DNA from 2 places in the Terrabacter sp. LjRoot27 genome. Region 1 is predicted to be linked to the other one. Evidence: riboswitches for the same ligand, from Rfam matches in the RefSeq annotation. Region 1 holds a riboswitch; the other holds the start of a gene.
The links. Region 1 has a riboswitch for cobalamin ahead of ACSQ2D_RS19920 (CbtB domain-containing protein). Riboswitches for the same ligand answer to the same signal wherever they lie in the genome.
Positions count from the first base shown of each region.

Region 2: it holds a riboswitch for cobalamin, as region 1 does, so the genes downstream of both, ACSQ2D_RS09640 (SCO2322 family protein) here and ACSQ2D_RS19920 (CbtB domain-containing protein) in region 1, are expected to answer to the same signal.

Region 1 is NZ_CAXUSS020000001.1:4,311,799-4,323,417, reverse strand. Features, by position in the region: gene cbiE (precorrin-6y C5,15-methyltransferase (decarboxylating) subunit CbiE) at 1-925, shown strand, start outside; gene ACSQ2D_RS19925 (cobalt-precorrin-4/precorrin-4 C(11)-methyltransferase) at 922-1,704, shown strand; cobalamin riboswitch at 1,735-1,932, shown strand; gene ACSQ2D_RS19920 (CbtB domain-containing protein) at 1,963-2,169, shown strand; gene ACSQ2D_RS19915 (CbtA family protein) at 2,171-2,944, shown strand; gene ACSQ2D_RS19910 (hypothetical protein) at 2,941-3,348, shown strand; gene ACSQ2D_RS19905 (DUF1905 domain-containing protein) at 3,358-3,648, opposite strand; gene glsA (glutaminase A) at 3,728-4,753, opposite strand; gene ACSQ2D_RS19895 (VWA domain-containing protein) at 4,915-5,568, opposite strand; gene ACSQ2D_RS19890 (hypothetical protein) at 5,605-6,027, opposite strand; gene ACSQ2D_RS19885 (GNAT family N-acetyltransferase) at 6,140-6,418, shown strand; gene ACSQ2D_RS19880 (GNAT family N-acetyltransferase) at 6,918-7,517, shown strand; gene ACSQ2D_RS19875 (GNAT family N-acetyltransferase) at 7,726-8,268, opposite strand; gene ACSQ2D_RS19870 (precorrin-2 C(20)-methyltransferase) at 8,471-10,000, opposite strand; gene ACSQ2D_RS19865 (precorrin-8X methylmutase) at 9,997-10,665, opposite strand; gene ACSQ2D_RS19860 (precorrin-3B synthase) at 10,656-11,619, opposite strand, start outside.
Region 2 is NZ_CAXUSS020000001.1:2,054,892-2,072,329, reverse strand. Features, by position in the region: gene ctaD (aa3-type cytochrome oxidase subunit I) at 1-342, opposite strand, end outside; gene ctaC (aa3-type cytochrome oxidase subunit II) at 342-1,268, opposite strand; gene ACSQ2D_RS09720 (cysteine desulfurase family protein) at 1,612-2,757, shown strand; gene ACSQ2D_RS09715 (sulfurtransferase TusA family protein) at 2,754-3,011, shown strand; gene aat (leucyl/phenylalanyl-tRNA--protein transferase) at 2,980-3,654, opposite strand; gene ACSQ2D_RS09705 (carbohydrate kinase family protein) at 3,733-4,719, opposite strand; gene erpA (iron-sulfur cluster insertion protein ErpA) at 4,840-5,217, opposite strand; gene ACSQ2D_RS09695 (glycerate kinase family protein) at 5,347-6,513, opposite strand; gene ACSQ2D_RS09690 (S-adenosylmethionine:tRNA ribosyltransferase-isomerase) at 6,618-7,712, opposite strand; gene ACSQ2D_RS09685 (SDR family NAD(P)-dependent oxidoreductase) at 7,709-8,446, opposite strand; gene nadA (quinolinate synthase NadA) at 8,557-9,777, shown strand; gene ACSQ2D_RS09675 (metallophosphoesterase family protein) at 9,784-10,563, shown strand; gene ACSQ2D_RS09670 (dipeptidase) at 10,712-12,082, opposite strand; gene ACSQ2D_RS09665 (class I SAM-dependent methyltransferase) at 12,197-13,006, shown strand; gene ACSQ2D_RS09660 (protein-L-isoaspartate O-methyltransferase family protein) at 13,078-13,659, shown strand; gene ACSQ2D_RS09655 (DUF3043 domain-containing protein) at 13,734-14,315, shown strand; gene ACSQ2D_RS09650 (serine hydrolase domain-containing protein) at 14,353-15,726, opposite strand; gene ACSQ2D_RS09645 (hypothetical protein) at 15,723-15,938, opposite strand; cobalamin riboswitch at 15,973-16,122, shown strand; gene ACSQ2D_RS09640 (SCO2322 family protein) at 16,216-16,959, shown strand; gene ACSQ2D_RS09635 (energy-coupling factor transporter transmembrane component T) at 16,975-17,438, shown strand, end outside.

The DNA.
Region 1 (11,619 bases):
GTCGTCGGTCGCCCTCGCGCGAGCCCGGATGTCTTGGGCCGCAGAGGATTCCGACGTCGTCACCCTCGTCGGGCGCGACGTCGACCGGCTCCGCCGCGACCTGGCGCCGCGGGCCCGGCTCGTCGTGCTGACGTCGGGCGACGACGCCCCCGCCCGCATCGCCTCCCTGCTCGTCGAGGAGGGGTATGCGGGCAGCCGCCTCACGGTGCTCGGTGACCTCGGCTCCCCGGACGAGTCCCGCACCGAGGGCGTGGCCGCATCGTGGGACGGCCGTCTCGCCCCTCGGTTGCACCTCGTCTGTATCGAGTGCGACCCCTACCCGGCCCGGAGCGCGAGGTCGCTCGTGCCGGGACTCGGCGAGACGGCATACGACCACGACGGGCAGCTGACGAAGCGCGTCGTGCGCGCGGCCGCGCTGGCCCACCTGGCGCCGCAGCCCGGGGACGTCATGTGGGACCTCGGTGCCGGCGCCGGGTCGGTCGGGATCGAGTTCGCGCGGCATCACCCCCGCAACGAGGTCCACGCCGTCGAGCGCGACCCGGAGCGGGCCGAGCGGGCGCGGCGCAACGCGCGCGCGCTCGGGGTGCCCGGGGTGCAGGTCGTCGAGGCGGCGTCGCTCGACGTCGTCGCCTCATTGCCCCGGCCGGACGCCGTCTTCGTGGGCGGTGGGGCCACCGGCCCGCTGCTCGACGCCTGCTGGGACGCCCTCGCGCCGGGGGGACGGCTCGTCGTCCACGGCGTCACCGTCGAGACCGAGGTCCTGCTCCACGACGTGCGGGCGAGACTCGGTGGCTCGATGACCCGGATCGCCGTCGAGGACCTCGACACCATCGGGTCGCTCCACGGCTGGAAGCCGGCACGGTCGATCGTGCAGTGGTCGGTGGAGAAGCCTGTGCCACCAACGGATTCGGAGACTGACGCATGACGGTCCACTTCATCGGTGCCGGCCCGGGAGCCGCCGACCTGCTGACGCTCCGTGCGGTGCGGCTCGTCGGTGAGTCGCAGGTGTGCCTCTACGCGGGCACCTACATCGGCTCCGAGGTGCTCGCGCACTGCCCCGAAGGGGCCGAGCTCGTCGACACCCAGCACCTCGACCTCGATGCCATCACCGAGCACTGTGTCCGCGCCCACGAAGCCGGTCACGACGTGGCGCGGCTGTGCTCCGGCGACCCGTCGCTCTACTCCGCCGTCGCCGAGCAGACCCGACGGCTCGACCGCGCGGGCGTGCCGTGGGACGTGACCCCCGGCGTGCCCGCGTATGCCGCTGCGGCTGCCCTCATCGGCCGCGAGCTGACGCTGCCCGAGGTCGCCCAGTCGGTCGTGCTGACCCGGGCGCACCGCGACTCGACGCAGATGCCCGAGACCGAGTCGCTCGCCCACTTCGCCCGCTCACGGGCCACGCTCGTGCTGCACCTCGCGATCCGCCGCACGCGTGAGCTGATGGCCTCGCTCGTCGGCGACTACGGCGACGACTGCCCCGTGGTCGTCGTCGCCAACGCCGAGCAGCCCGACCAGCTCGTGCTGCGCGGCACGCTGGCCGACATCGCCGACCAGGTCGAGGCGGCCGGCCTGCGCCAGGCTGCCGTCATCCTCGTCGGCCGCGCGCTCGCGGCCCGGGACACCGACGACTTCGTCGAGTCGCACCTCTACGGCACGCGGATCAGCGGGGCGACGCGAGACACGCGAAACACGCCGGGCGCCTAGGGTCCCCGTGGCGTGCCCGGACGGGCTGTGTCAGGATGCGAGTGCCGCAGTGCACGGGAAGTCGGTGTGATTCCGACGTGGTCCTCGCCACTGTGACCAGGGAGCAAGTCCCCACCATTCGCCACTGGTGACCTCAGGTTGACGCGAGTCCGACGCTGAGTCGCTGGGAAGGCTGGGGAGGCGTGACGATCTGGAAGCCAGGAGACCGGCTGCGGCGCGATCTGTCCACGAGGCATGGAACGAAAGGGTCAATCTGCCATGACCACTGCTGCATCGGCGTCTGCCGTCTCCCCGTCCACCAGCGTCCGCGTCCCCGTCTGGGCGTGGGCCCTTCTCGCGTTCGCGGTCTTCGCGCTCTACTTCGTCTCGCAGGAGAACGGTGCGCTGCTCAGCGCGCCCGCTGCGCAGATGCTCCACGAGCTGACGCACGACGCGCGTCACGCTCTCGGCGTCCCCTGCCACTGAGGTGGGCCTGAGCTTCGGCTCCGTGCTTCGGCGCGGGGTCCTTGCCGGCGTGTCCGCGGGCCTCGCGGCCGCCGTCGTCATCTGGCTCGTCGTCGAGCCGGTCATCCGCCGCGCCCTCGCGGTCGAGGATGCCCGCTCGCTCCATGGCGGGCAGTCCGCACCCACGGGCCTGCCGACGCACGGCGGCGAGGAGCCGCTCGTGTCCCGGGCCGCGCAGGTCGTCGGCGGTGCCGTCACGGCGGTCCTCGTCGGGGTCGCCGTCGGGGTCATCTTCGCCGTCGTCTTCGCCAGGATGCGTGAGCGGCTCCCCGGCCGGGGTGACTTCGGTCGCTCGATGGTGCTCGCCGCGATCGGCTTCGCGTCGGTGAGTCTCCTTCCGGCACTTAAGATCCCGTCGAACCCGCCGGCCGTCGGCGATCCGGAGACGGTCGGGCAGCGCACGATGCTGTATGCCGTCGTCCTCCTCCTCGGGGTCGCGATCGCGCTGCTCGTGCCGGTGCTCGACCAGCGCCTCGCGGCGCGGGGCACGGTGGCGTCCACGCGGTGGGCCGTCGACGTCGTCGCCACCGTGGTGCTCGTCGTGCTCGTGCTGGTCCTCGTGCCGGGCTCGCCCGACGCGGTGCCGGCCGACGTGCCCGCGGCGCTGCTCTGGGACTTCCGGCTCGCGTCGTTGGCGCAGCTCGCGACGATGTGGCTGACCCTCGGCCTCGTCTTCGGACTGCTCCTCGAACGGGTCGCCGCGCCCAAGCGGGCGCTCGCGCCCGTGGCGGCGTGACGGCATACGAGAACGCCTCTGCTGACAGTGATCCCGCGGGCTCGTGCATCGTCCGTGTGTGCCGTGACTGCTGCTGCGGCACGGAACGCAAGCACCCCGGGGTCGACCACGACGGGCTCCTGGCCCGGCTCGAGGTCGGCACCCGGGGGAGTGCCCGCGTGCTGCGGAGCGCGTGCCTGCTGGCGTGCGACGAGTCGAACGTCGTCGTCGTGACACCGTCGGTGCAGGGCCGCCGGGCCGGTGGGCGACCCGTGTGGGTGCGCGCCGTGCTCGACGACGAGGCGGTCGACGCGATCATCGGGTGGGTCGCGCTCGGTGGCCCGGGCGTCGCGGACGTGCCCGCCGGGCTGGAGGAGCAGGTGTTCGCCCCGAGCGGCCTGTCAGTGACGTGGACGGCGGTCTGACGCGGCCCGTCACGAGTCGGCGCGGACGTCCAGTCCCACCTCGACGGTGTCGCCCTCCTGGACGTCCTCGGCGCGGCGGACGGCGACCTTGAGGGGGACGACGTAGCCACCGTCCTTCGGCCACAGCGACGTCGCCCAGCGCGTGCGCCCGATGCGAGCCGTGACCGGGATCATGCCCCAGCCGTAGCTGATGTGGGCGACGTCGTGGAGGGCCCGGGACTCGTCCTCGGGCACGGTGACGAAGTAGTAGGGCGACGGGCCCCGCCACTCCCAGACCTCGGCCGTGAACTCCAGCTCCATGGCCACAGGATGGCACCGATCAGCGGGTGGTTCGCGACACCGACGGCACCTCCTCGCCGGACATGCCAGACCGGGCGCCCTAGTCCTTCGAGACCGTCACCGAGGCGAAGAGGTTGAGTCCCAGCTGTTCCGCCAGGTACTTGGTGACCAGCTGACCGCGCACGCTGTTGCCCGCCACGTCCAGGGGAGGGGAGAACGTGGCCAGGCCACCCTTGCCGGGTGCGACGGTGACGATGCCGCCGCTCACCCCGCTCTTGCCGGGGACCCCGACCTCGTAGAGCCAGTCGCCGGACAGCTCGTACAGGCCGGCTGTCGCCATCACCGCCAGAACACGCCGACACACGCCGCGCCCGACGACCGTCTCTCCGGTCACCGGGTTCACGCCACCGTTGGCGAGCGTGGACGCCATGACCGCGAGGTCGTGGACGTTCACGTCGAGAGAGCACTGGCGGGTGTAGACGTCGGTGGCCTCGTCGGGGTCGAAGTAGAGACGGCCGTAGCTCTGCAGCAGGTGGGCGATGCCTTGGTTGCGCAGGTTGGTGGCGGACTCCGAGGCGTAGACCCTCTCGTTCAGGCTCAGCTCACGGCCGGCGAAGCGCGAGAGGCCGTCCCTGATCCGGTCCCACTTCTCCGCCGCTGTGCTCCCCGGCACCAGACTCGTGGCCGCCATCGCGCCCGCGTTGACCAACGGGTTCATCGTCCTGTCCAGGTTGAGCTCGACCGCCACCAGCGAGTCGAAAGGGAAACCGGTGCTGTTGACCCCGAGCAGGCGGCGCGCGTCGACGCCTCCGACCGCCTCGCAGACCAGCGCGAACACGAACGGCTTCGACACGCTCTGGATCGAGAACGTCCTCTCGACGTCTCCGATCTCGAACGACCTTCCTCGAGCTCCCACCACCGAGATGCCGAACCAGTCCGGCGACGCCTCGGCCAGGACCGGGATGTAGTCGGCCACGGCACCCTCGCGGTTTGCCCGGTACCGCTCGTACGCCTCGGTGACCGCGGCCCTGACGTCGTCCGGTTCCGGCAGCTCACCGGTCGAGATCGACGACCTGGCCGCCTCCTCGTCGAACGGCAGCTGCTCATGCATCGACAGCTTGCTCATGGCGCGCCTCCAACGCTGGATGTGCGAAGCCTATGACACGCCTGGGGCGCCGCCAGGGCCTTCAGATCTCTGGCCCGGGTGCGAGGGCTCGTACGAAAGACTGCTGGACCGCGCGGAGGGCGATCAGCTCTGGCGTGCCTCCCGGTGGTTCCCCCGACGTGTCACTCGGTGGCGGCTCGACGCTGCTCGTCGTCGAAGGCGAGGTGGACGGCTGCCTCCTTGGCGGAGGCGCCGGCGGCGACGGCCGAACGGGTCAGCCCGATGTTGCGCGAGGTGGCGGCCATGGCTGCGGCGACCCGGCCTCGGCCGTAGGTCATCGAGTTTGCGGCCGCGACGCCGAGGCTCGACCCGACCTCGATGGCGTCCTGGTCGGCGCCCATGTAGAGGAACTGCCACGCGTACTCGGAGGTCTGCCGCTCGATGAGCGCCTTGACCTGGGCGTGGGTGAGCTCGCGCGAGGAGTTCTCGTGGCCGTCGGTCATGATGCCGACGATGACGACGCCTGGCCGCTCGTGCTCGGGCAGGGCGGCGAGGCGGCCGCCGGCCTCGCCCAGGAGGCGTCCGATGGAGTCGAGCAGTGCGGTGGACCCGCGTGGTGACAGGGACAGCGGCGGCACGTCGGCCACGGGTACGTCCTGGTAGACCTCCTCGTACCGGTCGTCGAACTGCGCCAGGGTGACCCGGCAGTCGCCGGGCTGGCTGCGCTGCTCGGCGATGAACGCGTCGAAGCCGCCCTCCGTGTCGTCCTTGATCGACTGCATCGACCCGCTGCGGTCGAGCAGGAAGTAGAGGTGCGTGAGGTTCGGGTCTGTCATGGCGTCTCCTTCGTGGTCGGGCTGGGCTGGTGGTCCTCAGGTGCTGCTGCGGCGGGCGCGGAAGCGCAGCGGGGGGTCCGAGGCCTCGGGCGCGACCCGGTGGCGTCCTTCCTCGAGGTCGTAGCGGGCACGCTCGACACCGGCGGCGGTGACACGTCCGGCCTCGGAGCCGTAGGCGCCGAGCAGGCTGGTGCGGGCAAGGCGCGGCCCGACGGCGTTCTCCGACAGGCCGGCCAGGGCGCCGGCAGTCCGGATCGTGCCGCCCTCGGTCACGAGGACCGCCGCCATCGCCTCGTCGACGGCGGACGTCAGGTGCTCCTGGGCGGCTCGCAGAAGCGGCAGCGCGTCGAGGGGGCGGGAGGCGTCGGCACGGTCGAGCGCCTCGCGCGCGGCGTCGATCGTCGTACGCAGGGACTGCTCCGTCTCGGCCGGGAGAGACCGTCGTGCTTCGTCACCCATCCATCCACCCTAGGCGCAGTAACTGCGGCACCGCAAGAGATGAGCCGAACTGGCCGTTCCCTAGGCTTGCGACATGATGCCGGCCCCCACCCCGCGGCTGAGGTTCCGTGAGATGACCGGGGATGACGTGCCCAACGTCGTCATGCTCGACATCGGCGGCTCACGCGGTCCGAGCGGCTGGGTCGAATGGAACCAGCGCAGCTATGCCGCGGAAGCAGCCTCGGCAGTGCGGGATGCTGCTCGGGACTCCGGAGCCGAGCATCTGGTCGCAATCATCCGTCCGAACCATGTCGCGTCCCAACGAGTGGCACTCACGATCGGACTCTCGCTCGAGCGCGAGGTGGAGAAGAACGGTGACCCGGCGCTGATCTTCGGCGGTGACCTGACCTGATCTGCGCCGAAGCGTCACAGGGGCAACGTCTTCCGCGCGGCAAGAGCGGACCTTGGCAACGGAGGCCGCGACGCAGCTCGCGAAGGAGCTGTCCGCAGCCGGGTGGGACAGTCAGGTCTCCTCTGCCAAGACGGGGCTTCTGCGCCGGAAGGTCAGTTGACGTCCAGGCGTCCAGGCTGGTGTCCAGCGTCGACCTCGGCACACTCGACGCGCTGGTGATGGAACTCGATGGCGCCGCTGCAAGGCACGATTCGGAGTTCGACGGCTGGGGAGCGGAGCTCCCGCCCGCATCCACCTGATCAGCGCCTGTCGGCGACACCGCCCATCCGTTCTGCTTGCGCCTTGGTCGGACGTCCCGTCCTCAAGGCGGGATGAGAGCGTCTCCAGCGCGATCCCCTCGCCGCGAGTCACTCAGCTCAGCGAGGGCACGTGATTCGACGGGCCCGTCGTCGTCGTGGGTCTAGCATCGTTGTCAGTCGATGCAGAGCGACGGACAGACGTGGTGGTGCAGCAGGAGGGATTCGAACCGATGACCTCTGTGCGTGTGGTGCCGGCGACTGCCGATAGATGGCCACAACTCGGACGGGTCTTCGGCCCTCGGGAGAAGGACCCCACATCGTGCTGGTGTCAACGCTTTCGTCGGCACGACGAGCCCACAAACCGAGACGCGCTGCAACGTGAGATCCAGCAAACAGATCCTCCGGTCGGTCTGCTGGCCTACCTCGATGACAACGTCGTCGGCTGGACGCGGGCGGTGCCGCGGTCGACGCTGCCTGGGATAGCCGAGCACCGGGCACTATCCCGCATCCTCGATGAAGACCTCGACGCCTGGTGGGTCTCCCGCTTCGTGGTTCGCCGCGAGCACCGGGGCAGCGGCATCGGAGTTGCTCTGCTCGATGCCGCTGTCGACTGGGCGGCGCAGCACGGGGCGTCGGTACTCGACGGCCACCCTGTTGACACCGACGGGCTCGCCCGCATCCCGTCCCCATCCGCAGTCTTCACGGGAACCCTCGTCATGTTCCGGCGGGCGGGGTTTGCCGAGATCGGACGCACCTACCCGACCCGACCGGTGATGAGACGCGATCTCCTGCACCGTTAGCGTGCACGGTGGTGAGATGCGCAGTCCCACTCAAGGCGCACTCATCGGCACGACATCGCGGATCGCGGCAGTCGCGGACATTCGACCGAGCCGCATTCTCGAGGGATGGGCACAGTTGGGGCCGACTCGCGTTGGGCATCCCGACAGGCGCGGACCCTGTCAGGGGGACGGTGTCCAGCACCAGCAGATCTGCCGACGTGCCCGGTGCTCATTCGGGCCACTCCTCGGCAAGGACCGCATAGGTGTAGCCGTCGACCCAGCCGAACTCGGCGTGGAAGGAGTCCTTGACCCCGTGCTGCTCGCGCCGCATCCCCAGCTTCTCCAGCACCCGCCACGACCCGACATTGTCTGCGAAGCAGCCGGCCTGGACCCGGCGCAGCCCCAGCCGGCCGAAAGCATTCGCGAGCGCATCGCGCGCCAGTGCCGTCGCGATGCCCCGGCCCGCGTGGTCCGGGTGCACGAAGTACGAGAGGCGCCCCTCACGGCCGACAAACTCCTCCTCGTGACCCGACTGGCCCATCCCGTCGACGACCCCCAAGGTCGCCTGGCCGACCATCACGCCGTCGAGGACAGCCACGACCCGGTGGTGATCGCGGTCGTCGTATGCCGCCCAGTCGGCGACGTACTCCTCAGTGTCGTCGATGCGCTGCTGCAGGAACCAGCGGGTCACGTCGGGCCGGTGGCGCCAGGTCAGGAACTGCTCGGCGAGCTCGGCCGTGGGGGAGGTGAGCTGGAGGCCCGGGGTCGTCACGTTGGGCGACTCTAGCTCGGCGAGCAGCCGAAGGTCACCGCAAGTCGCGCCGTCGTCGGTGCAGGCCCAGCCGCTGCGCCCCTACCGTGGCGACGGCGTGCCTCGCGAGCCATCGGCTAGAGGGACATGGCCGAGAACCCAGCGCTTGCCGCGACCTCTCATCGGCCGGATGGGACGGTTGGGGCCGCGCGACGTCTGGAGGTCAGCTGACGTATCGGGGTGTCCACACCTGGCCGGTGCCGGTGACACGGGTCCCGGAGGCGCAGACGATGACGAGGCACTTCATGTCGATCGTTGCCGGGTCGAGCTCGGCGAGGGTCGTCACCGTGAGCGACTCCTCGGCTCGGCCGACGTCACGTCCGACGACGACGACGGTCGCGGGGTCGCGCTCCTCGAGGAAGACCTCGCGGGCGCGGGACACCTGCTCGGTCCGGCTGCGTGAGGCGGGGTTGTAGAGGGCGACGACGAGGTCGGCCGACGCCGCCGCCCGCAGACGTTTCTCGATGACGGCCCACGGCTTGAGCCGGTCGGAGAGTGACATGATCGCGAAGTCGCCGCCCAGCGGTGCGCCGGCACGCGCGGCGACGGCCTGCGCGGCGGTGACGCCGGGCAGGACGCGGACGGGCACGTCGGCGTAGCCGTACGTCTCGGCGGCCTCGAAGACGGCGGAGGCCATCCCGAAGACGCCGGCGTCGCCGCCCGAGACGACGGCGACGCGCTCGCCCTTGCGGGCCAGCTCGAGCGCGTCCCGGGCGCGGTCGACCTCGACGCTGTTGCCTGACGCATGGCGCGTCAGACCTTCGCGCTGAGGGACGCGGTTGACGTAGGGCGCGTAGCCGACGACGTGACCGACCTCGGCGAGAGCGGTTGACGCCTCCGGTGTGAGCCAGCGGTCGGGACCCGGGCCCAGGCCGATGACGACGACCTCGCCCCGGACATCCGCCTCCGGGTCTCCTTGCGGGACAGCAGTATCGACGGTGAGTGAGGTCGCCGCACGGCCGGCGGCATCGGCGCGCAGGTCGCGACCGGGGACGACGACCATCGACATGTACGGCACGGTCGACGCGTCGACGTCGGCGACGGGCAGCACGCGCTCGGCGTCGGAGCTGGCCCGTTCGACGTAGCGCGCCTCGTCGAGGCGACCGGCCTGGCGCAGGGCCTCCCGGACGTTCTCGAACGTGCGGCCGAGCTTCATGACGACGGCGGCCTCGGTGTCGGCGAGCCGCCGTGCGAGCTCCGGCACCGGGAGCGTCCCCGGCAGGATCGTCAGCACGTCCTCGTGCCGGCACAGTCCGGTGGCGACGGCGGCCGCCGACCCACTGACCGACGTGACGCCCGGGACGACCGCGGTGTCGTAACGGTCGGCGAGACGGTCGTGGAGGTACATGTACGTGCCGTAGAAGAGCGGGTCGCCCTCGGCCAGGACGACGACGTTGCGACCCGAGTCCAGATGTCCTGCAAGGCGATCGGCTGACTCGTCGTAGAAGTCGGCCATGAGGCCGTGGTAGCCGAGGGGGTGGTCCGTCGTGCCCGTGGTGACGGGGTAGGCGAGAAGCACCTCGACGACTCCCTCACGGAAGTACGAGGCAGCGATGCGGCGCGCGATCGAGTCGCCCCGCGGACCGCTGTGGAAGGCGACGACGTCGGCCTCGCCGATGAGCCGCGCAGCCTTGACCGTGACGAGCTCGGGATCGCCCGGCCCGACGCCGACGCCGCGGAGCCAGCCGGTCACAGCTCCTCCTCGCGGGCGAGCGCGTTGACGGCGGACGCCGCCAGGGCGGAGCCGCCACGCCGACCGTGGACGACGAGCCACGGGATGTCGAAGGGGTTCTCGGCCAGGGCGACCTTCGACTCCGCGGAGCCGATGAAGCCGACCGGGATCCCGACGATGGCAGCCGGGCGCGGTCCGCCGTCGGCGATGGTCTCGAGGAGGTGGAAGAGGGCCGTGGGTGCGTTGCCGATCGCGACGACGGCACCCTGGAGGCGGTCGCCCCAGAGCGAGACGGCGGCCGCGGATCGAGTGGTGCCCCAGGTCTTCGCGAGTGCGGGCACCCGCTCGTCGCGCAGCGTGCAGATGACCTCGTTGTCCCGCGGCAGGCGGGCACGCGTGATCCCGGAGGCGATCATGTGCGCGTCGGTGAGGATCGGGGCGCCGGCCCGCAGCGCTGTCCGCGCGGCCGTGACGAGCCGGGGGTGCACGGCGATGTGCTCGGTGAGGTCGACGTCGCCACTCGCGTGGACCATCCGCACGGCCACGACTCGGGCGTCCTCGGGCAGGTGGTCGAGGCGGGCCTCGGCCCGGATCGTCGCGAACGACCGTCGGTAGATCTCCTCCCCGTCCGTCACGTAGTCGTAGCGCCGCGTCGGCGCCTGCCGTGTCTCGGTGGTCACGTCCATGAGGACTCCTGCTGGGCGATGGTGGACAAGGCGTCATCGGTGGAGCGTGGGGCCAGCACGTCGACGTATGCCGTCGCGGGCGTGCCGCAGCGACGCTCGCACCCGCTCACGTGCACGGGGAGGTGCCCGCCGGGAAGCACGGGGGCGAGGTCGCGGGCCAGGGCTCGGGTGTCCAGGGCGGACCGTGCGCAGCCGGGGAGGCCGGTGCAGGCGTGCAGTCGCGTCCAGGGGGAGTCGGCGCGGGTCACGAGGCCGGCCGCTTCGAGCTCGGCCAGCGCCGCAGCGGCGTTCTCGATGACGAGCGAGCGCCAGGGGGTGACGAGCACGCGATCCGTGACCTGCGCGAGCGTGGCGACGTGGTCGGGTCGAAGCAGACCCAGGGGCACGGCGACGACGGCGTGGTCGCCGACGGCCCCGAGAGGTCGCTCCGGTCGACGCGGCAGGTCGAGCCCGACCGTGGGCTCGGGTCCGAGCGGCGCCGCGAGATCGCCGACGTGCCAGACGGTTTCGTCGCCGCCAGACTGCCGGACGAACTCGTGAGCGAGCGCGAGCAGCCGAGGCACCGCGGCTGCCAGCGGCACCTCCCAGCCCCGCTCCGTGCCCCCGGCCAGCACGACGCAGCGACCCGGGCCGGTGGCGATCAGGCCGAGGTCGAAGGACTCGCCCACGACGTCACCACGTCCGTCGTCGAGGACGAAGAGGAAGCGACCGCCGAGGTGGGCGAGGTCCGGATCGGCGCACAACGCAGCGTCGAGGGTGCGGGTCACGGGACGCACGTCACAGTGCCCGGCGCCGTCGAGACCGGAGAGCGGTGACGCGACGACGTTGCGCACGAGCTCATGGATCGCCGATGGGACGAGCCCGGTCGCCCGGATCGACTCACGGATCCGCGGCGTCAGCGGGTCCGGAAGTCCGCGCAGCTGTAGAGCTCCGCGGGAGGTCAGCTGGATCGAC
Region 2 (17,438 bases), 2.3 Mb from region 1:
ACCGATCTGCAGCGGCATCACGGCGTTGGCGAAGCCGGCGAAGAGCGGCGTCGCGAAGAGCAGCAGCATGATCGTGCCGTGCATCGTGAAGAGCTGGTTGTACTGCTCGGGGTTGTCGACGACCTGCAGGCCGGGCGCGATGAGCTCGGCGCGGATGAGCAGGGCCATGAGCCCGCCGAGCAGGAAGAAGATGAACGACGTGATGAAGTAGAGGTTGCCGATGACCTTGTGGTCGGTCGTCGTCACCCACTTGACGAACGTCTGGCCCTTGGCCAGGCGCGGGCGGGCCGCGGCGGTCATGCTCGGGGCCTGCGCCTCACGGTTGTACGTTGCGGAGGTCATCAGTTGCTCCCAGTGCGAGCCGGTGCGGGGATCTTGTCGATGTCGGCCTGGACCATCTTCTCGCGGCTGACGTCGACGGGGATGAGGCCGTCCTGGCCGATGGACTTCAGTCGGGCCATCTCCTGGTCGTACTCGGCCTGCGGGACGACCTTGACCATGAAGAGCATCTGCGAGTGGTAGGCGCCGCAGAGCTCGGCGCACTTGCCCTGGAAGGTGCCGACCTGGGTGGGCGTGAGCTGGAACTTGTTGGTCTTGCCCGGGAGCATGTCCATCTTCATCATGAACGCGGGGACCCAGAAGCTGTGGATGACGTCGCGGGCGTTGAGGACGAACTCGACGCGCTTGTTGACGGGCAGGTAGAGCACGGGCATCTGGGCCCGCTTGCCCTCGGTGCCGTCGAGCTCGGTGTGGACACCGGTCTCGTGGACGTTCGAGTCGACGTAGTTGAAGTCCCAGCTCCACTGCTTGGCGACGACGCTGACCGTGAGGTCCTTCTTCGTGCTCGTGTCGACGAGGCGGGCCTCGTCACGCGCGGTGTAGTAGAAGAAGACGGCCACCATGAACACGGGGATGACCGTGTAGAGCATCTCCATCGGCACGTTGTAGCGCAGCTGGACGGGAAGGGTCTCGTCGCCCCGACGCTTGCGGAAGCGGATGGCGGCATAGAGCATCAGGCCCCACGTGACGGCGCCGACGGCCAGGACCGCGATCCAGCTGCCGATCCAGAGGTCGGTGACCCGCTGGCCGCTGTCGGAAACCACGGGGGGCAGGTATCCGTTGGACACCTGTCCCTGGCAACCGCTGAGGGCCAGTGCCGCGATACCGGCGATCCCGGCGATGCGCAGACCCGTGCGTCGCCGCCCGGTCCGACCATCCACCGTCGTCACCACCGGCGACGCCGCTGGGGTGTCTTCGTGCTCAGGCACCAGGTGCACCTTTCGTTCCGTACGTGGGCGCGCAGGGCGCGCGTCGAACGTGTTCACGTCAAACCGTCTGGGCAGCAAAGGCCCACGGCGCAACCCTACCGTCCCACTCCTGACGGTGTCCGCAGGGGGCGGCTAACGTTGCGCCGTGGTCAGTCACGATCCGGGCACGAACGTTGGACCCGGCCCGTCGTCCCCTTCCGGAGGCTCCCAGCAGGCGCCCGGCGGGCTCCCCGGCGACCCTCAGCGCGACCCTCAGCGCGACCCTCAGCGCGCTCCTGCGCCGGCCCCTGCGCCGGCACCTGCGCCGGCACCTACGCCGCCCCGCTCGCCCGCCACGCGGCGGCTGCTCGACGCGTCGTCCGGCCCGCTCCACCCCGTCGCCCGCGACACCCTGCTGGCCGCGGTCGAGGTCGGCTGGGCCGACCCCGCCCGCCTGCACGCCGAGGGCCGCCGGGCCCGGGCCCTGCTCGACCGGTCCCGTGAGATCGTCGCCGCGGGCCTCGGGGTCCGCCCCGGCGAGGTGAGCTTCCTGCCCAGCGGGCCGACCGCTCTGGCCCGGGCCGTCGACGGGCTGGCGTATGCCGCCCGCCGGCGTGGGGCGCGCACCGTGGCCTCCGCGGTGGAGCACTCCGCCGTTCTCGTGCCGGGCCGGGCCCGGGCGGCCGCGGCCGACGACGCGTCCCTCTTCGCGGAGGTCGCCGTCGACCCCCTGGGTCGGCTCGACCTCGACGCGTGGCGCAGCGCCCTGGCGGTCCCGGGCACCGTCGTCGCGGCGTTGCAGAGCGCGAACGGCGAGGTGGGCACCCGTCAGCCCCTCGCCGCGGCTCGCGACGCGGCCGCCGCCCACGGCACACCCCTCGTCGTCGACGCGACGGCGTCCCTCGGACGCGACGACGTGCCTGCCGACTGGGACGTCCTCGTCGGTGACGCACGCTCGTGGGGCGGGCCCCCGCTCGGCGTGCTCGTCGTGCGCGAGGGCGTGCGCTGGCACTGGTCGGAGGCCCGGGCCGACGTCGAGCACGGTCGCGCGGACGTCACGCCGTGGGTGCCGCTGGCGCTCGCCGCGGCCGAGGCGTGGCAGCAGACGTCGGCCACCGGACCGGCTGACAGGCAGGTGACGCGCGCGCTCGTCGACGACATCCGCCGAGCCGCGTCCGCAGTGCCTGACACGGTCGTCGTCGGTGATCCGGACGACCGGCTCCCCCACGTCGTCACCTTCTCCAGCCTCTACGTCGACGGCGAGACCGTCGTCGGCGCCCTCGACACGGCCGGCTTCGCCGTGGCGAGCGGGTCGGCCTGCACGTCGAGCACGCTCGAGCCGAGCCACGTCCTCGCGGCGATGGGGGTCCTGACCCACGGCAACGTCCGGGTGACGCTGCCCCTGCCCGCCGTCTCCCCCTTGCTCGCCGACGACGTCAGCGAGTTCACGGCCGCCATCGCACCGACCGTCCGGGCCGTGCGCGACCAGCTCGGGGTCGGGGACCTGTGACCGACGACCCGGCCGTCGTCGACGCGCGCGGGGAGCGCTGTCCGCTGCCCGTCATCCGCCTCGCCCGGCTCGTCCGCGACCGGCCCGACCTCGCGAGCGTCATGGTGCTGGCCACCGACCCCGCCGCCGCCCACGACATCCCGGCCTGGTGCCGGATGCGCGGCCACCGCCTCGTCGAGGCGCGCGCGGAGGGCGACCACACGGCATACGTCGTCGAGGTCGTCAGGCCCAGCAGGCCGGCAGGGGCGCCCTGAGGACGGTCGGCAGGATCGCGAGGTACTCGTCGCGCGGGACCTCACGCACGCCGAGCGTGGCCAGGTGCGGCGTCTGCCACTGCACGTCGACGAGCCGTCGCGGGTCCCCGTCGGTGATGAGGAGGTCGCGCAGGCCGACGAGGGCGACCTTCGAGGCGTCGCGCTCGTGGTGGAACATCGACTCACCCGCGAAGAGGCCGCCGATGGCCACGCCGTAGAGCCCGCCGACGAGCTCGCCGTCCAGCCACGTCTCGACCGAGTGGGCCCACCCGGCCTCGTGGAGCCCGACGTAGGCGTCGACGATCGCGGGCGTGATCCAGCGACCGTCGCGGTCGGGTGCCGCGCAGGCCTCGACGACCGCGCGGAAGTCGGTGTCGACGCGCACCTCGAAGCGGGCCACGGCCTTGCGGAGCGACCGGCTGACCCGCAGCTCACGCGGCCGCAGGATGCCCCGGGGGTCCGGTGACCACCACCCGATCGGCTCGGCGCCGTGGTCGCCGATCCCCATCGGGAACACGCCGACGGAGTACGCCTCGAAGAGCGTCGCGACGTCGAGGTCGGCGCCGATGCCGATGAGGTCCTCCCCCGGGGGCACGCGGTCGAGCGCGAAGTCCCAAGGGGTGGGCGGCGGCGGCGTGGGCACTGACGGGGCTCCCGGCTGTCGTGGGGGTGGGCTGCTCAGCGGCTCGTGGTGACCGTCAGCGCCGGGCCGGCGACGGCGTCATGGCCGTGGACAGGTGATGTGGGGCCCGATCTCGTCGGCGGAGTCGGCACCGTAGGCGTCTGCCAGCCGCTCGAGGAAGCGCTGCTTGCCCAGGGCGTACTCCTGCGTCCCGATCGTCTCGATGACGTAGGTGGCGAGCATCGAGCCGAGCTCGGCGCACCGCCTCACGGGGAGCCCGGCCGCGAGCCCGGTGAGGAAGCCCGCCCGGAAGGCGTCGCCGACACCGGTCGGGTCGGCCTTGCGCACCTCACGGGCGATCCCGACCTCGACGGGCTCCTCGCCGCGCACGCGCACCGTGACGCCGTCCTTGCCGCGGGTCTTGACCTGGACGCGGACCCGGTCGGCGAGCTCGTCCTCGCTCCAGCCGGTCTTCTGGCAGGCGAGGTGGCTCTCGTACTCGTTGGTGAAGAGGTACTCGGCGCCGTCGATGAGGCGCGCGATGGTCGGCCCGTCGCAGAAGGCGAGCTGCTGCGAGGGGTCCGCCGCGAACGGGATGCCGCGCGAGCGGCACTCGTCGGAGTGGCGCAGCATCGCCTCGGGGTCGTTGGCACCGACGACGACGAGGTCGAGCCCGCCGACGCGCTGGGCGACCGGCGCGAGCTCGATGTCACGGGCCTCGGTCATGGCGCCCGCGTAGAAGGTGGCGATCTGGGCCATGTCGCGGTCGGTGGTGCAGATGAAGCGTGCCGTGTGCTGGGACTCGGAGTAGTGCACGGCGCCGCAGTCGACGCCGTGGCGCTCGAGCCAGCTGCGGTAGTCGGTGAAGTCCTCACCGACCGCCCCGACGAGCAGCGGGCGCTGTCCGAGGTTGGCCATGCCGAACGCGATGTTCGCGGCCACCCCGCCCCGTCGGACCTGCAGGTCCGAGGTGAGGAACGACAGGGAGATCTTGTCGAGCTGCTCGACGACGAGCGAGTCGGCGAAGAGTCCGTCGAAGGTCATGAGGTGGTCGGTCGCGATGGAACCGGTGATGGCGATCTGCACAGCACGAACCTACCCGGGATCACGGCGTCGCCGACGCCGACCCGGGGACCACGAAGGGCCCGACCGTGACGGTCGGGCCCTTCGGACGTGCGGTGCGGTGTGCGCCGTGGCGCAGGCGGCTCAGCTGAAGGAGTCGCCGCAGGCGCAGCTGCTGCCCGCGTTGGGGTTGTCGATGGTGAAGCCCTGCTTCTCGATGGTGTCGGCGAAGTCGATCGTCGCGCCCTCGAGGTAGGGCGAGCTCATGCGGTCGACGACGACCTCGACGCCGTCGAAGTCGCGGACGAGGTCACCGTCGAGGCTGCGCTCGTCGAAGTAGAGCTGGTAGATCAGGCCCGAGCATCCGCCGGGCTGGACACCGACGCGCAGACGGAGGTCGTCACGACCCTCCTGCTCGAGCAGGCTCTTGACCTTCGTGGCCGCGACGTCCGTCAGGACGACACCGTGGGCGGGAGCCTCGGTCTGAACCTCGGCGGGAGATGCGTTCGTCTCGACACTCATGTGTTGGTCCTTCACGTCGTGGAGCATGGGTCGGAAGTGAGAACCCATGCCGCGCCGGATGTGTTCCCGACGCCTCCAAGGATACGTCGGGACCCACCCGATCCGTGCATCCTCCCCCGTTCCGGCGGCTCAGGATGTGGACGGCGACCACGTCCGCGCGACGCGGGCGGTGCGGTCGGCGAGGCGTGCGGCGGGCTCGGCGAGGGCGGCTGCGACCTGGTCGGGACGCTCCGCGACGGCATACACCCCCGAGAGTCCGGCCGTCATCGCCTCGCGGCGGCCGACGAGCGACTGGCCCGGCACGGCGATGACCGGCACGCCGACGCGCGCGGCGGCCTCGGCGACACCGACGACGACCTTGCCGCGCAGCGACTGCCAGTCGAAGCTGCCCTCACCGGTGACGACGAGGTCGGCGGAGGCCACGAGGTCGGCGAACCCGACGGCGTCGAGCACGGCCTCCACCCCGGACACCCGGCGGGCACCGAGCAGGTGCAGGGCGTAGCCGAGTCCGCCCGCGGCCCCGGCGCCCGGCTCGCGCTCGGGCTTGAGCAGGGTGCCGGTCAGCAGGTCCTTGGCGGGCGGGCGCACCCGCGCCACGACGCTCGCGAAGTGGCCCAACGCGTTCTCGAGCCGTTGGGCGTCCTCCTCGGACGCGCCCTTCTGGGGCCCGAAGACCGCGCTCGCGCCCTTGAGGCCGAGCAGCGGCGAGTCGACGTCGCTGGCGATGACGAGGTCGACGCCGCGCAACCGGTCGCGCGCGGCGTCCAGGCCGGCGACGTCGTCGGGCGTCGCCGCTGCGAGCGCCAGGCCTCCGTGCCCGAGACGGGCGGCAGAACCCACGCCGAGGGCGGCCAGCAGGCCGGCCCCCGCGTCGTTGGTCCCCGAGCCGCCGAGCCCGATGACGACGCGCCGGGCGCCGGCGTCAAGGGCCGCCAGCACGAGCGTCCCGACACCGGAGGTGGACGTGCGGGTGGGGTCGCGCTCGTCGGGGGCGAGCAGGTGCAGCCCGGCCGCCTGCGCCGACTCCACGTATGCCGTCCGGCCGCCCGCGCCCGTCGTCAGCAGGATCGTGCCGGGCACCTCGCGGCCGAGCGGGTCGGTGGTCACGACGGCGTGCACCTCGCCGGCGAGGGTCTCGGAGAGGACGTCGACGAAGCCCGGTCCGCCGTCGGAGAGGGGCACGAGGGTCAGGCGGTCCCCCGGGGCGGTGCGTCCCCAGCCCTCGGCCATCGCGGCCGCGGCCTGGGACGCGGTGAGGGTGCCGGTGTAGCAGTCGGGGGCGATGATCACGTGCACGTCCGGCATCCTCCCACTGCCGTGGTCGCCGCCGGGTGCCGGTTCGAGGTGGTCGTGGGCGCCACAGGGTGCCCTGATCACCTCGAACCGGCGGCGGCGCCCCGTCAGCGGTGGGGCAGGAAGAGGCCGGCGTCGCCGAACTCGTGCCAGGCGTAGCGGTGCGCGACCGCCTCGTCGTACGCCCGCTGGGCCAGCTCGGCCCCCGCGACCGACTCGACGAGGAGCAGGTGCGAGGCGTCCGGGTCGTGCCAGCCGGTGACGAGCCCGTCGACGACGCGGGCAGGCCGGTCCGGCGAGATGACGACCTCGGTCCATCCGGCCGCGGCGTGCACCCGACCGTCCGGGGCGGTCGCCGACTCGATGGCCCGGGTCGCGGTCGTGCCGACCGCGACGACCCGCCCGCCGCGGTCGCGCACGAGGTTGACGAGGGCGGCCGTCTCCCCGGACACGGCGAACCGTTCCGGCTGCGGCGCTTCCCCCGCCTCCTGCGACGACAGGCCGGTGTGCAGCGTCACGGGGGCGACGAGGACCCCCGAGGACACGAGGGCGGTGACGAGGTCGGCGGTGAACGGCCTTGCGGCGCTGGCCATCTCGGCGCTGCCCGGCAGCCGGGCGAAGACCGTCTGGTAGGCCTCGAGCGGGAACCTGGAGCGGAGGTAGCCGTACGCGATCGGTCTGCCGTGCGCCGCGACGTGCTCCGCGAGGGTGCAGTCGTCGAGCTCCGCCGCTCGCCACAGCCGGTTGCCGCGGCCCGTCGGCGACGAGTCGGGCCTCGGGTACGGGGCCTCGAGGCGCAGCCGGGGACCGCCCGGCCCGAGCTCGACGACGTCGCCCTCCAGGGCGTCGAGCACCGGGTGCGCGGCGTCGGGCGCGGTGCGCAGCTCCACGACCCACGTGCAGTCGTCGAGCTCGGTCGCGGCGTGGACGACGACGGCTCCTCGTCCCGCCACCCGACCGTCGACCTCGGCCGCCACGGTGGCCGAGTTGTTGACGAGGAGCAGGTCGCCGGGCGCGAGGTGGTCACCGATCGCGGCGAAGGTCGTGTGCTCGACGTGCACCCCGCCCGAGGTCGGCTCCGAGGCGACGAGGAGGCGTACGCCGTCCCGACCGAGACCCCTCGTCTCGGGTGGGGCGTCGGCCGTGAGGTCGTCGGTGACGCGGAAGACGGTGTGCGGCGCGTGCGCGAGGGTCGCGGTCACGAGGCCACCGCCGCCGAGCCGGCCGCCGAACCGGCCGCGAGCAGGTCCGCAGCCCGGTACCGGCCGCTCGCGGGCCGCGACGCGAGCAGCGCCAGGATCGCGGGGACGGCGACCTCCTCCGGCAGCGGGCGGTCGCCGATGTCCTCCCCGGGGAACGCGGCCTGGTGCATCGCGGTGCGCATGTCGCCGGGGTCGACGGCGTACGCCCGGACGGACGGCAGCTCCGCCGCCAGCGTCAGCGTCAGGTGGTCGAGCGCGGCCTTGCTCGCGCCGTAGGCGCCCCACGTCTCGTAGTGCTCGACGCCGGCGTCCGACGAGATGGCGATGACCGTCCCTCCCGCGGTCTCGAGGGACGCGAGGAGCGAGCGGGTCAGTGCGTGCGGGGCGATGACGTTGACGGCGAGCACGGCTGCGAGGGCGTCCGTCGTCAGGTCGGTCAGGGGGCGCAGCGGGACCGGGCCGAGCGTGCTCGCGTTGTGGACGAGCAGGTCGAGGGCGCCGGGCCCTGCCAGCTCGGTGACGGCGACAGCGAGCTCCTCCCGGTGGACGGCGTCGCTGACGTCGCCGGACAGGCCGACGACGACGTGACCGTGGTCGCGCAGGGAGGAGACGGTCTCGGCGAGGCGCGAGGCGTCGCGGGCCGTGACGACGAGGTCCCAGCGGCGGACGGCGAGGGCTTCGGCGAGGGCCCGGCCGAGGCCCTGGGTGGCGCCGGTGACGAGTGCGGTGGGCATCATGACTCCTGTGGTGGTCGTGGGTCGATGGCCACAGCGTCAGACATCAAGTTGACTTGAGGTCAAGTGCCCGGGCGCTGGGAGCCCGCGCGGCGGCATACGATCTGCTCATGACGACCGACACGGCATCGGCCCCGGCACCTGCTCCGCTCCCCCTCCTCGTGCTCGGGCAGGGCACCGACCTGCACACCGAGCGCGGCGTCGAGTGCCCGGGCGACCTGCCGCCCGCGTCCGACCCCGGCCTCGTCGAGCGCGCCCGCGCGGCCAAGGCGGCGCTCGGGGACCGCGTCTTCGTCCTCGGGCACCACTACCAGCGCAACGAGGTCATCGAGTTCGCCGACGTCACCGGCGACTCGTTCAAGCTCGCCCGCGACGCCGCCGCCCGGCCCGACGCGCCCTACATCGTCTTCTGCGGCGTGCACTTCATGGCCGAGTCCGCCGACATCCTCACGAGCGACGAGCAGACCGTGATCCTGCCCGACCTCGCAGCGGGCTGCTCGATGGCCGACATGGCCGCCATCGCCCAGGTCGAGGACTGCTGGGAGCAGCTGACCGCGGCCGGCGTCGCCGGCGAGACGATCCCCGTCACCTACATGAACTCCTCCGCCGCGATCAAGGCCTTCACCGGCCGGCACGGCGGCACCATCTGCACGAGCTCCAACGCCCGCACCGCCCTCGACTGGGCCTTCGAGCAGGTCGGTGGCGTCGGCTTGGACGGGACCGGCACGGGCAAGGTGCTCTTCCTGCCTGACCAGCACCTCGGCCGCAACACCGCGGTGCGCGAGCTCGGCCTCTCGCTCGACGACTGCGTCGTCTGGGACCCGCACCGCCCGAACGGCGGCCTGACCCGCGAGCAGCTCGAGAAGGCGCGGATGATCCTCTGGCGCGGGCACTGCTCGGTGCACGGCCGCTTCTCCGTCGACGCCGTCGAGGCCGCCCGCCGCGAGATCCCGGGCGTCAAGGTCATCGTCCACCCCGAGTGCCAGTACGAGGTCGTCGAGCGGGCCGACGAGGTGGGCTCGACCGAGAAGATCATCCAGACCATCGCCGCCGCGCCGGCCGGCACGTCGTGGGTCGTCGGCACCGAGCTCAACCTCGTGCGACGGCTCGCGCAGCAGTTCCCCGAGCAGCGGATCGCCTTCCTGGAGAAGAACGTCTGCTACTGCTCGACGATGAACCGCATCGACCTGCCGCACCTCGTGTGGGCGCTCGAGTCCCTCGTCGAGGGTCGGGTCGTCAACCCCATCCACGTCGACCCGAGCGTGGCCGCCGAGGCCCGCGCGGCCCTCGACCGGATGCTCGCGCTGCCCGGCACGACCCACAAGGACTGAGCCGCGGTGACGTCACCCGCAGACGGCCTCCACCGGGTCGCCGTCGTCTCCGACGTGCACGGCAACGTGACCGCGTACGAAGCCGTGCTCGCCGACATCGCGCGTCGCGGGATCGAGCACGTCGTCAACCTCGGCGACGTCGTCGGCAAGGGCCCGCGCGGCTCGGAGTGCATCCGGATCACCCGCGACCGTGACATCCCGACGGTCCGCGGCAACTGGGACGCCTTCATCGCGCGTGACGACGAGCACCCCTGGGAGCACCCGCAGTGGGTCCACGACGAGCTGACACCTGCTGACCGGCTGTGGCTCGCGGACCTGCCGAACGTGCACGAGCTCGTGTTGAGCGGGCAGCCGATCCGCTTCTTCCACGCGTCCCCGGTCGACGAGTTCACCCGTGTCTACGCGCCCACCACCGAGGCCGAGCACCGCGCCTTCGTCGCACAGACGGAGTTCACCGGTGACGGGCCGGTCCCCACGATCGTCGGCTACGGCGACATCCACGGCGCCTACCTCGCCGTCGACTACGGCATCACCGTCTTCAACGCCGGTTCGGTCGGCAACGCCCTCGACGGCCCGGGCGCGCCCTACGTCGTGCTCGAGGGAAGCCTCGCCGCCCCTGGCGAGGAGGAGCCGCCGGGCCACGTCGGGATCGCCTTCGTGCGCGTCCCGTACGACGTCGAGGCCGAGGTCGCGATCGCCCAGGAGCTCGGGATGCCGGGCGCGGACGCGTACGCCCTCGAGCTGCGCGAGCAGCGCTACCGGGGGTCGGCGGTCCCCGCCTCCTGAGCCGCCGGGCCGGCCCGGGCCCGCCGGGCTCCGGCGTGGAGGACCTTGCTGATGGTGCTGCCTCCGGTGGTGTGACCACCCCAGCAGACGCAGCACCATCGCACACGTCATCGGTCGACCCTCGGACCGATGGCGTATGCCGCCCGCCTCAGTGGGCGGACCGCAGCGCTCCCAGCCGGGCGAGGAAGACCGCCTCGGCCACGCAGACCTTCTCGAACTCGCCGAGGTGCAGCGACTCGTTCGCGCCGTGGGCGCGGGTGTCGGGGTCCTCGACCCCGGTGACGATGATCGAGGCGTCGGGGAAGCGCGCCGAGAAGTCGGAGATGAACGGGATCGAGCCACCCACGCCCATGTCGACCGGCTCGGTCCCCCACGCGTCGGCGAAGGATGCCCGCGCCTCGTCGTAGACGGGACCGTTCGCGTCGGCCGCGAAGCCCGAGCCGTGCTCCTCGAGCTCGACGGTCAGGCGGGCACCCCACGGGGCGTGGGCCTCGAGGTGCTCACGCACCCGCTCGAAGGCGACGAGCGGGTCCTGGGTCGGTGCCAGCCGGACGGAGATCTTGGCGGCAGCCTTGGCCGACAGCGTGTTCGACGCCTTGTCGATGGACGTCGCGTCGATGCCGATCGTCGTGATCGAGGGCTTGTTCCAGAGCCGGCTGAGGATCGAGCCGGACCCGATGAGCGACACGCCGTCCAGCAGGCCCGACTCGGCGCGGAAGCGCTGCTCGTCGTAGTCGATGTCGGCGGCCTCACCGGCGTCGAGCCCGGCCACGGCCACGGTGCCGTCGGCGTCGTGGAGCGAGGCGAGCAGGCGCACGAGCGCGGTGGTGGCATCGGGCGCCGCACCGCCGAACATGCCGGAGTGCACGGAGTGGTCGAGCGTCTGCACTCGGACGACGACGCGGATGCCGCCGCGCAGGGTCGTGGTGAGGGCGGGCGTGCCGATGTCCCAGTTGCCGGAGTCGGCGATGACGATGGCGTCGGCGGCGAGGCGGTCGCCGTGCTTCTCGAGGATCGTGCCGAGCGACGGGGAGCCGGACTCCTCCTCACCCTCGACGAAGACGGTGACGCCGACGGGCAGGTTGCCGGCGTGGGCACGCAGTGCGGCGACGTGGGCCATGACGCCTGCCTTGTCGTCGGCCGCACCGCGGCCGTAGAGGCGACCCTCGCGCTCCTCGGGCTCGAACGGCGAGCTGTCCCAGTCGGCGTCGTCGCCGGGGGGCTGCACGTCGTGGTGCGCGTAGAGCGTCACGGTCGGAGCTCCCTCGGGGCCGTCGAGGTGCCCGATGACGGCGGGCCGGCCACCCTCGACGACGACCTCGACGTCGAGTCCCTCGCGGCGGAGCAGCTCGGCGACGGCGTCCGCACTGCGGGTCACCTGGCTCTGGTCGAAGGACGAGGCCGAGACGCTCGGGATGCGCACGAGCTCCTCGAGGTCGGCCCGGACCTGCGGCATGAGCTCGGCCACGCGGTCGCGGATCTGCTGGATCTGGGCGGGGGTGAGGGCGTCGTCAGTCACGTGCCGACCCTACCCACGCGGGCGTCCGTCCCACGAGGCAGGCGAGGCCCCGGTCCACCACCCTCGCGGTGGCCGCCTCGGGAGCTGTCGTCCCCCATGGGTAGGTTCGGCCGGATGGGAGACAACACGTTCGTCGCCGGGCAGGACCCCTGGCTCGAGCGCCTGGGCAACCTGCGCAACGTCGTGCGCCAGGAGATGGTCACCCGGCAGCTCGCGGCGCACCTGCCACGTGGCCCGCTCCGCGTCCTCGACGTCGGCGCCGGGCAGGGCACGCAGGCGCTGCGCCTGGCCCGGCTCGGCCACTCGGTGACCGCCGTCGAGCCGGACGGGCGGATGCGCGCCACCTTCGAGCAGGCCGCCGCCGGACTCACTCCGGACCAGCGCGACCACGTCACCCTCGTGGCCACCGACCTCGCCGGACTCGCGAGCGTGACGCGGCCGACGGCATACGACGTCGTCATGTGCCACGGCGTCCTCATGTACCTCCCCGAGAGCCGCTCCGCGGTGGCCGGTCTGGCCCGTCGCGTCGCGCCGGGCGGCATCGTGTCGATCGCGGCCCGCAACGGTGACGCGATGGCCTGGCGCCCAGCCGGGCGGCACGACTGGCGCGCGGCCCTCGCCATGCTCGACGAGACGCGCCACGCGGCCCGGGAGGGCCGGCACGCGCGCTACCGCAACGAGATCGGCGTCGACGCCCGCGCCGACACCCTCGCCTCGCTGACGGCCGACTGCGAGGCAGCAGGCCTCGAGGTCGTCGCGTGGTACGGCATCCGCGTCGCGAGCGACGACGTCGCCGTCGACGAGCCGGCTCCGGAGGGCGGCGAGCTCGCGACCCTGCTCGACGTCGAGGAGAGGCTCGGCTCGACCGACCCCTACCGCGCGCTCGGCACCCTCGTGCACGTCATCGCCCGGCGGATGGCCTGACTCCCCCGTCGGCGCGTCCCGCCACGCCGCCGGGGGCTGACGTCCGCGCCCGGTCGTGCTTGGCTCGGACCATGGACGCCGTCGACCGGGTGCAGCAGGCCTTCGCCGCGGTGCCGCGCGCGGGCTTCCTCCCCCGCGGCGCCCGGTCCCGCGCGGCCCACGACGCCCCGATCCTCATCGGGCACGGCCAGACGAACTCCCAGCCGCGGACCGTCGCCGACATGCTGCGCCTGCTCGACGTGCAACCCGGCCAGCGCGTCCTCGACGTCGGCTCGGGCTCCGGCTGGACGACCGCCCTGCTCGCCCACCTCACCGGGCCGACCGGCGAGGTCGTCGGCGTCGAGCTCGAGCCCGCCCTGGCGCGCTGGGGTGCCGAGAACCTCGCCGCCGCCCGGATGCCCTGGGCAGAGATCCACGAGGCCGCCGCCGGCGTGCTCGGAGATCCCGACGGTGCGCCCTGGGACCGCATCCTCGTCTCGGCTGAGGCGCAGAGCCTGCCCCAGCCGCTCGTCGACCAGCTCGGCGACCCCGGGCGGCTCGTCGTCCCCGTCGCCGGCACCATGACACTCGCCGTGCGCGACCACGGCACGCTCCGGACCACGCGGCACGGGCACTACCGGTTCGTCCCGCTCCGCACGTCACCCGGGTCGTGACGACGAGGGGCCGTGTGCCGTGTGGCCGTGGGCGCGATGCGGGTCCCGGCCGCCCTTCGGCTTAGAGTGTCCCCGTGTTCGGACGCAAGAAGACCCTCAACGAAGAGCTCTCACCCACGGCCTCGACCGACGAGTCGGCGCGCCCCGGCGCGAAGAACCGGCCGACGCCGAAGCGGCGCGAGCAGGAGGCCCTCAACAAGCGTCCCCTCATCGTCACCGACCGCAAGGCCGCGACGAAGCAGGACAAGGCAGCCCGCCGCGAGGCGATGGCCAAGCAGCGCGCCGGCATGATGACGGGGGACGAGAAGTACCTCCCCGCCCGCGACAAGGGCCCCCGCCGCCGCTTCATCCGCGACACCGTCGACGCCCGCTGGAACATCGGCGAGTTCATGCTGCCGATCATGCTCATCGTCCTGCTGCTCAGCTTCGTCCGCACGAACTGGGCCCTGCTGCTCGTCTTCGTCCTCGTCTACGGCCTCATCCTCGTGGCCATCGGCGACGCCCTGCTGATGTGGCGCCGCACGCGGCGCAAGATGGACGACAAGTTCGGCGGCGCCGAGAAGGGCGACGCGTGGTACGCCATCATGCGTGCCTTCCAGATGCGCCGCACGCGCATGCCGAAGCCGCAGGTCGCCCGCGGCGAGCACCCCGCCTGACCGACCTCCGGGGCGACGGGGCTGCTGACCGCCCGGCTCAGCCCTGCAGGTCGGCGAACGCGAGCGGCGCCCGTGTCACGGCGTACGTCGCGAAGTAGAGCTTGTCGACGGAGCCGTCACCGGCGCGCACGACCTCGAGCACCTCGCCGCGCTCCCGACCGGCCACGGCACGGAAGCGGTCGGTGCCCTCGGCGGCATACCGCGTCTCGGAGAGCGGCTCGTCGTCGGCGAGCCGCGACCACAGCTCGCCGCCACGCACGAAGAAGGTGAGGGGCGAGCCCTCCGACCACCACAGGCCGAGGAGCTCGGCCAGGGCCGGCTGCTCCGTCTCGGGCACCCACGCCGCCGCCATGGACGGCTCGGCGTCGACGACGGCCTCGACGAGGTCGGTCGCGAGGCCGAGGGTCATGGCCCCGGACGTGGCGTTGGCGAAGACGACCGCGCCGACGCCGTCCGTGCGACGGACCCGCAGGCCGGTGAGGAAGCCCGGCATGGCTCCGCCGTGGCCGACGTAGACGCGGTCGCCGCGACGGCCCATGCCGAAGCCGAGCCCGTAGGCGCCGCTCCAGCCGTCGACGTCGGTCATGATGATCGGCCGGCACATCTCCTCGACGGTCTCGGGCCGCACGACCCGGTCGTCGGGGCTCGCGACGTAGGCCGCGTAGCGCGCCATGTCGGCGACGGTCGACCACAGGCCACCGAGCGGCGCCGTCGCGTTGAGCGTGAAGAGCGGCTCCTCGCTCGCGGTGCCGGCATAGGGGTCGACCTGGTAGCCGAGGGCGCGGTCGTCGGCGGGCGTCAGGCCGGTGCGGCTCATCCCGAGGGGCTCGAGCACGCGCTCGCGGACGACGTGCTCCCAGTCCCGTCCCGTGACGCGCTCGACGACCTGGCCGAGGAGGCCGTAGGCGAGGTTGGAGTAGTGGAAGGCGTGGTGGGCGGGGAGCACCTGCTCGGCCTGCTCGACGCCGGCCAGGAACTCCTCGCGCTCGGGCGCCACGAGGCTCTCCCAGATGTTGCCGACGGGCTCGCGCTGCAGTCCCGAGGCGTGGGCGAGCATCTGCCGCAAGGGAACCCGTGCGTGCCTGGTGCCGGGCACGTACGTCTCGAGCGCGTCGTCGAGCGACAGCAGCCCCTCGTCACGCAGCGACATGACGGCCAGCGCCGTGAACGTCTTCGTCACCGAGCCGATCATGAACTGCGTGTCGTCGGTGGCCGGTGCGGGCTGCGACCCGAGGCGGGCCGACCCCACGTGCGCCGACCAGACGAGCACGCCGTCGCGCACGACGCCGACGCTGACGCCCGGTGAGCGCCACGAGCGCTGGGCCGTGACGACCCGGGCGAGCAGGTCGCGCTCGAGCCCGGCCGACAGCGCCGTGTCCGACGGGTTGCCGGCGCCGAGCGGCGCGCTCACTCCGCGGCCCGCAGGCTCATCGGGCCGTAGACGACGGTGTCGTTCTCACGCAGGGTGACCGCCTCGACGCCGGCGTCGAGCAGCTCGCGCCACGACTCCCCGAGGTAGCTCTCGGCGTCGCTCTGGGTCGGGAAGCCCGACGTCGTCACGCCCTCCCCCTCCACCGGGTTGCCGTGCGCGTCGAGGAACAGCCAGGACCAGTCAGCACTCATGCGGCCACCCTAGTTGGCACGCCGTTTGACGGGCGGACGCCCCGCGTGCGACGGTTCGCCTAACCGAAGGACGATGGGGCAAGCCGGTGTGACTCCGGCGCTGACCCGCAACCGTGAAGCCACCTCCCGCCGCAGTGCGGCCCGGGGTGACCAGCCGGAAAACCCGCGTCCCACCGGCTCCTTTGTCAGTCTGTCGTGGAATGCGGACCGGAGTCACCCCGCCGGGCCGGCCTCAGCCAGCAGACCCGACATGGTGTCCGACCGCGAGGAGGAAACCGTGTCCCCTGTCCGTCGTGCCCCGCTCCGGGTCGTGCTCGCCGCGCTCGTCGCGGCCTGCCTCTCGGCCCTCACCATCGCGCCGGCCCACGCCGCCGCCTACCGCTACTGGGGCTTCTACCAGCTCTCCGACGGCGCCTGGACCTTCGCACAGAAGGGCCCGGACCAGACGGTCCCGAAGGACGGCAGCGTCGACGGCTGGCGCTTCGCCGTCGCCGACGAGGCCTCGACCCGCTACCCGCGCGCCGTCCTCACCTTCGACCAGGTCTGCGGCACGACCCCCGCCGAGGCGGGCAAGAAGCGCGTCGGTCTCGTCGTCGACTTCGGTCGTCCGGCCGACGCCGCCGACGGCGCCACCCCGCCCGAGCCGAAGGCCCTGTGCGCGGTCGTCGCCACGGACGCCACGAGCGCCGTGGTGCTCGCTCAGGCCGGTGACGTGCGCACCGAGAAGGGCCTCGTCTGCGGGGTGGACGGCTACCCGACGAGCGACTGCGGCGGTGCCGTCAAGGAGGTCAGCCCCGAGGCGAAGGCGGCGGACCAGCCGGTGACCATCGCCGCTCCGGCAGCCACACCGTCCGCGGCGGCCACGACCCCCGCCGCCTCGGGCACCGACGTCGCCGCAGCGCCGACGTCCGGCACCTCGGGTGGGACGGTCGCGGCATACGTCATCGCGGGCCTCGTCCTGCTCGCGCTCGTCGGCTACCTGCTCGTGCGCTCGCGTTCGCGCGCCCGCCAGGACGCCTGAGGAGCCCCGACGGACGTGGCGGGACTCCAGCGCAAGGCCCGGCTCCAGCACCCCGCAGCCTGGTGGCTGTGGGGGCTGGGCCTGGCCACCGCTGCGTCGCGCACGACCAACCCGGTCCTGCTGCTGCTCGTCATCGGCGTCTGCGTGCTCGTCGTCAGCGAGCGCCACGACCCCGCCACGGTCAACCCGCTGCCCGCCTTCCTCGTCATCGGTGCCGTCATCGTCGCCTTCCGCATCGTCATGACAGCGCTGCTCGGCAACGGCATCGTCGGCGAGACCGTCGTCATGACCCTGCCGAACGTCCCGCTGCCGGACTGGGCCGCGGGCGTGCGCCTCGGCGGCACGGTCACGCTCGAGTCCCTGCTGTATGCCGCCTACGACGCCCTGCGCCTCGCCGCGGTCCTCGCGTGCCTCGGCGCCGCCAACGCGTTGGCGAGCCCGCGCCGGCTGCTGCGCTACCTGCCCGCCACGCTCTACGA